2 regions of the Streptomyces africanus genome follow, and region 1 is predicted to be linked to the other one. Evidence: riboswitches for the same ligand, from Rfam matches in the RefSeq annotation. Region 1 holds a riboswitch; the other holds the start of a gene.
What was found. A riboswitch is a leader RNA that binds a small molecule or an ion and turns the genes downstream of it on or off. The one in region 1 is predicted to bind S-adenosylmethionine.

Region 2: it holds a riboswitch for S-adenosylmethionine, as region 1 does, so the genes downstream of both, thrC (threonine synthase) here and QF034_RS10670 (aminotransferase class V-fold PLP-dependent enzyme) in region 1, are expected to answer to the same signal.

Annotation. Positions count from the first base shown of each region.
Region 1 covers NZ_JAUSYP010000001.1:2,285,188-2,288,489, forward strand. The annotation lists partial or broken gene QF034_RS10665 (glycerate kinase family protein) at 1-636, shown strand, start outside; gene QF034_RS10670 (aminotransferase class V-fold PLP-dependent enzyme) at 591-1,958, opposite strand; SAM riboswitch class IV at 2,089-2,205, opposite strand; gene trpD (anthranilate phosphoribosyltransferase) at 2,283-3,302, opposite strand, start outside.
Region 2 covers NZ_JAUSYP010000001.1:3,936,721-3,940,022, forward strand. The annotation lists gene QF034_RS18145 (ubiquitin-like small modifier protein 1) at 376-651, opposite strand; gene thrC (threonine synthase) at 762-2,048, opposite strand; SAM riboswitch class I at 2,067-2,222, opposite strand; gene QF034_RS18155 (glucosyl-3-phosphoglycerate synthase) at 2,378-3,302, shown strand, end outside.

The sequences.
Region 1 (3,302 bases):
ACGCGGTTGCACCGCGTCGACCCGAGGGGCCTGGACGCCCGCCTGGCGGATGTGGAGCTGCTCGTCGCCTGCAACCCGTACAACGTGCTGTGCGGCGAGCGGGGCATGGCCCGGGTAACTGGGCCTTCGTCCTCACCCGCGATGTCGCCGTCCCGGACACCAACCTCCGGCACGGTCCCGGAACCGGGGCCTCCGGCGGGCTGGGCGCCGGCCTCGCCACCCTCGGCGCCCGTCTCCTCCCCCGCTTCGACGTGCTGCTGGCCCACCTCGACCTGGACGCCCGGCCGGCCCGCGCGACCTGGTGATCACCGCCGAGGGCGCCCTGGACCACCAGACGCCGCGCGGCAAGGTCCCGGCCGAAGTGGCCCGCCGGGCCAAGCTCTACGGCCGCCCGGTCCTGGCCCTGGCGGGCATGCTCGGCGAGGGCGCGCACGAGGTGCGGGCGTGGACGCCTGCCACGGCATCCTGCCCGCCCCGAAGGAGCCGGCCGAGGCACTGCCGCGCGCGAGCGAACTGCTCACCGACGCCACGGAACGCGCCCTGCGGATGATCGTCCTCGGCACCCGGCTGCCTCCGGTGTCCGAACCCGTTCAGGCGGAGGTGTCCGGCACGCAACGCCCGTCCTCCGTGCGGTAGTTCCACCGCGCCCCGTCCGTCACGAGCTCCCGCACGGCCCGCACGAACCGCTCCACGTGCTCGTCCGGCGTGCCCGCGCCGAAGCTGACCCGGATGGCGTTGAGGGACTTCTCGCCGGGCGCGGCCTCGGGCGACCCGCACTCGCCCTGCGTCTGCGGGTCGCTGCCGAGCAGCGTGCGCACCAGCGGGTGGGCGCAGAACAGCCCGTCCCGCACGCCGATGCCGTACTCGGCGGAGAGCGCGGCGGCGAAGTGGGAGCTGTTCCAGCCCTCGACGACGAAGGAGAGCACACCGACGCGCGGGGCGTCGTCCCCGAAGAGGGACAGGAACCGCACCTGAGGGACGTCGGCGAGCCCCTCGCGCACCTTGGCGACCAGGTACTGCTCGCGGGCGACGAGGGTGTCGAAGCCGGCCTCCGTCAGCGCCTTGCAGGCGGAGGCCACGGCGTAGGCGCCGATGACGTTGGGCGATCCGGCCTCGTGACGGGCGGCGCTGTCGTGCCACTCCACGTCCACTCCCCCGTCCGTGCGCCGGGTGACCTTGCGGCTGGCGCCGCCGCCCGCGAGATACGGCTCGGCCTCACGCAGCCAGTCGGCCCGCCCTGCCAGGACGCCGGACCCGAAGGGCGCGTACAGCTTGTGCCCGGAGAAGGCGACCCAGTCGACGTCGAGGTCGGCGACGGACACGGGGTGGTGCGGGGCCAGTTGGGCGGCGTCGAGCACGATCCGGGCGCCGTGCGCGTGCGCGGCCGCCGCGAGTTCCCGTACGGGCCACAGCTCGCCGGTGACGTTGGAGGCGCCGGTGACGCAGACGAGGGCCGGCCCGTAGGGGTCACGGTCGGCGAGGGCGCGCTCCAGGGTCTCGACGGCCTGGCGGGGGCTGCGCGGGGCGTCGAGATACGTGACGCGGGCGTCGCGCCAGGGCAGCAGGGAGGCGTGGTGCTCGGTCTCGAAGACGAAGACCTGGCAGCCGGCCGGGAGCGCGGCGGCCAGGAGGTTGAGGGAGTCGGTGGTGGACCGGGTGAAGACCACCTGGTCACCGTCCCGGCAGTCGAGGAACTCCGCGACGGTCCGGCGGGCGTTCTCGAACAGGTCGGTCGACAGCTGGGACAGGTACCCGGCTCCGCGGTGAACGCTGCCGTAGTAGGGCGCGTAGGCGGCGACGTCGTCCCAGACCCGCTGGAGCGCCGGGGCGCTGGCGGCGTAGTCGAGCGCGGCGTAGGCGACCTCGCCCCCGGTGACGAGCGGAACGGTGACGTCCCGGCCCAGAACGGGCAGCGGGGCACAAACGGACGGGGCGGCGGCAACGGTGGAGACGGACATGGCGGAACTCCCGTGAAGTCAGGTGGAATCCGCCCGCGAGCACATGGCTCAAGCGGGGGTGAAGGAAAGAGGGGTGCGGAGGCGGGGCTCTGCGGCCCTATCGCATTCGCTGGTTCACGAGAGACTCCTCGTCACGCGCTTGCCACAGACCTCGCTGCCTGCGGCCTGGTCTTCACCCGGGGCACCCCGCCACGGACGGAGGGTTGCCGGACAGTCGGCCGGGGCCTCATGACTGTCACTCATGACCTGGTCAGGAACGTACGCGAAAAGATCGGCGTCCCGCAACCCGAGTCCGGATTGCGGGACACCCGGCGTCAGACAGCCCTACGCGTTGCTCGCCGCCACCCACCGCTCCAGGGTCCGCTTGGCGGCCCCGGAGTCGATCGATGCGGCCGCCTTCGCCATGCCGGCGCCGATCTGCTCGGCGAGTGTCCCCGGGCCGGGTTCGAGGGCCACCAGGGCCGCCGCCGAGTTCAGCAGGACGGCGTCGCGCACTGGGCCCGTCTCGCCGTCCAGCAGACGGCGGGCGACCTCCGCGTTGTAGGAGGCGTCGGCGCCGCGCAGCGCCTCGACGGGGACGAGTTCGAGGCCCACGTCGCGCGGGTCGAAGGCCTCCTCGGTCACCTTGCCGTCGCGGACGACCCACACTCTGGACGTGGCGGTGGTGGTCAGTTCGTCGAGGCCGTCGTCACCTCGGAAGACCAGGGACGAGTGGCCGCGCTCGGCGAAGACGCCCGCGACGATCGGTGCCATGCGCGGGTCCGCGACACCGACGGCCTGGGCCCGCACCTTCGCCGGGTTGGTCAGCGGACCGAGGACGTTGAAGATCGTCCGGATGCCCAACTGGCCGCGCGCGGCGCCCACATGGCGCATCGCCGGGTGGAACTTCGCCGCGAAGCAGAAGGTGATCCCGGCCTCCTCGGCGACCTGGGCCACCCGGTGCGTCGGCAGCTCCAGGTTGACGCCGAGCTTCTCCAGCACGTCCGACGCCCCGGACGCCGACGACGCCGCGCGGTTGCCGTGCTTGACGACCTTCGCGCCCGTGCCGGCGATGACGATCGCCGACATGGTGGAGATGTTGACGGTCTTCGCCCCGTCGCCGCCCGTGCCGACGATGTCGACGGCCGGGCCCGGCACCTCGATGACGTTCGCGTGCTCGTACATCGCCCGGACGAACCCGGCGATCTCCTCGACGGTCTCGCCCTTGGCCCGCAGCGCCACCACCAGTCCGGCGATCTGGGCGTCCGTCGCCTCGCCGCGCATGATCAGGTCCATCGCCCACGCGGTGTCGTCGGCGGTCAGGTCCCGGCGGTCCAGCAGACCGTTCAACAGCAGGGGCCAGGA
Region 2 (3,302 bases), 1.7 Mb from region 1:
GGTTGGGGGCGTGCGCCGGAACGCGTCGACCGCGGCCGAATGTATCTGTCCAACTGCCGTCTGCAACAGGTCAATCGGACGAGAATTCTGGACGCGCGGGGTCCGGAATGTGGGGAGAATTCGCCAGACTTCAGGGCAAGTCGGGCCACACAAAAGGCACAAAAGCCGCGAAAGACACACACACTTTGGCTACATCTTGTCGGGCGCGCGGCAGGAAATCAGGGCTCCCGATCAGGAGATCGGCGCTGCGTTCCCCAACTCTACCGCGCTCAATCACACAGAATTGCCCCCTCCGCTTCTCTCACGGAGGGGGCAATTCGATGAACTCTCAGTAACCGCCATTACCGAAGGTAACAATCAAGCCGGTCGACCGGTTCAGCCACCCGCGACGGCGGGGATGATCGACACCCCGGCACCGTCCGGCGTCGCCGTCTCCAGCCCCTGCTCGAACCGCACGTCGTCGTCGTTGACGTACACGTTGACGAACCGGCGCAGCTTGCCCTGGTCGTCCAGCACCCGGGCGGCGATCCCGGTGTGGTTCTTCTCCAGATCGGCGATGACCTCGCCGAGGGTCGCCCCCTCGGCGGCGACCTCGGCCTGCCCGCCGGTGTAGGTACGCAGGATGGTGGGGATGCGAACGGTGACGCTCATGACTTCAAAACCTCCGGTTGGACGAGATAGCTAGGGCGCGGGGCTGCGTTGAACATGCGGCTCCGCCGCGTGAGCGCGACCAGCCCCCACCGGCCCGCAGCAGACGACGGTCAGACGAGCCCAGCCTCACGGAACGAATCCAGGTTGGGACGAATGGTCGCGGTGAGCCCGGTCCCAGCCACCGCATCCAGCGTCTTCAGACCATCACCCGTGTTCAGCACCACGGTCGTCAACGACGGGTCGAGCACCCCGTTCTCGACCAGCTTCTTCGCCACGCCCACGGTCACCCCACCGGCGGTCTCCGCGAAGATGCCCTCGGTCCGGGCGAGAATCTTGATCGCGTCGACGACCTGCTCGTCGTTGACGTCCTCCACCGCACCGCCCGTGCGACGCGCGATGTCGAGCACGTACGGCCCGTCCGCCGGGTTGCCGATCGCCAGCGACTTGGCGATCGTGTCCGGCTTCTGGGGGCGTACGACATCGTGCCCGGCCTTGTACGCCGTCGACACCGGCGAGCAGCCCTCGGCCTGCGCGCCGAAGATCTTGTACGGCTTGTCCTCGACCAGCCCGAGCTTGATCAGCTCCTGCAGGCCCTTGTCGATCTTCGTGAGCTGCGAGCCGGAGGCGATCGGCACCACGATCTGGTCGGGCAGCCGCCAGCCGAGCTGCTCGCAGATCTCGTACGCCAGGGTCTTGGAGCCCTCGGCGTAGTACGGCCGCAGGTTGACGTTGACGAAGCCCCAGCCCTCGCCGGCCGGGTCGCCGATCAGTTCGGAGCAGAAGCGGTTCACGTCGTCGTAGTTGCCCTGGATGCCGACGAGCTCGCCGCCGTAGACCGCGGCCATGACGACCTTGCCCTGCTCCAGGTCGTGCGGGATGAACACGCAGGAGCGGAAGCCGGCGCGGGCCGCCGCGGCACCCACGGCGCCGGCGAGGTTGCCGGTGGAGGAGCAGGACAGCGTGGTGAAGCCGAAGGCGCGGGCGGCCTCCAGGGCCTGCGCGACGACCCGGTCCTTGAAGGAGTGCGTCGGGTTGCCGGAGTCGTCCTTGATGAAGAGCTTGCCGGCGTCGACACCCAGCTCACGCGCGAGGTTGTCGGCCTTGACGAGCTGGGTCCAGCCCGGGTTGATGTTCGGCTTGGTCGCCACGTCGGCCGGGACCGGCAACAGCGGGGCGTAGCGCCAGATGTTCGCGGGTCCCGCTTCGATCCGCTTGCGGAGTTCCTCGGTGTCGTAGGCCGAGAAGTCGTAGGCGATCTCCAGCGGGCCGAAACACTCCTCGCACGCGAAGACCGGGCCGAGGGGTACGCGGTGGCCGCACTCGCGGCAGCTCAGGGCGGCGGCGGGGCCGAGGTCTACGGTGGAGTCGGTGGTGCTTGCAACAGTCTGCACAGCCATGTGAGGCGAGGCCCTTTCTCCTCATCTTCCTCACGACGCATCTCGCCGTGAGACGGATTTGGCACCTTCCCGAGCCGGGAGCCTCGCGGAGCGGTCGACAGTGACCTACGAGTATCGGCTGGAGGGTTGCCGGGGCTTCATCGGGCCGTTTCCCTCTGCCCCTCTGGATGAGCTGTATGTGGTTGTAAACAACGGTTGACCCCGGACATGCGATGGTCATCCGCGTTGTTCAAGACTGTAACCGACGACCAGGACAGTTGAGATAGTCGTCCGAACCGCGAGATGGGTCACAGTCCGTCCCGCCGAGAGTACGCAGAGGAGCCGCCACGGTGCTGGAAGAAGTCGAGCGCTGGCTGAGCACCCGTTCCTGGTCAGCGACCGATCGTCCGCTCCACCAGATTCTGGCCGCCAAGCAGCGCACCGGCCAGACGGTGAGTGTGGTGCTGCCCGCGCTCAACGAGGAGGAGACGGTCGGTGACATCGCCGCCATCATCCGTCACGACCTGATGCGGCAGGTGCCGCTCGTCGACGAACTGGTCGTCGTCGACTCGGGGTCGACCGACCGCACGTCGGAGGTGGCCGCCGCCGCGGGCGCGACGGTGGTGCACCGCGACGAGATCATCCCGCGGATCCCGGCCGTGCCCGGCAAGGGCGAGGTGCTGTGGCGCTCGCTGCTGGTCACGCGCGGGGACATCGTCTGCTTCATCGACGCGGACCTGAAGGACTTCTCGTCCGACTTCGTCTCCGGGATCGTGGGCCCGCTGCTCACCGACCCGGACGTCGCCCTGGTGAAGGGCATGTACGACCGTCCGCTCGGCGGCGCCGCCGGCCAGGGCGGCCGGGTCACGGAGCTGATGGCCCGCCCGCTGCTCAACATGCACTGGCCGCAGCTGGCCGGGTTCGTGCAGCCGCTCGGCGGCGAGTACGCGGCCCGCCGCTCGCTGCTGGAGCAGCTGCCGTTCCCCGTCGGGTACGGCGTCGAGCTGGGCATGCTGGTCGACGCGCTGCACCTGGTGGGCCTGGACGCCCTCGCCCAGGTGGACGTCGGGGTGCGCAAGCACCGGCACCAGGACGGGCAGGCGCTGGGCCGGATGGCCGCCGCGATCTACCGCACGGCCCAGCTGCGGCTGGCCCGCGGGCATCTGATCCGGCCGTCCCTGACGCAGTTCGAGCGGGGCGGCGACGGCTTCGAGCCGCGCACGTACTCCGTGGACACCGAGGAGCGTCCGCCGATGGCGGAGATCGCCGAGTACC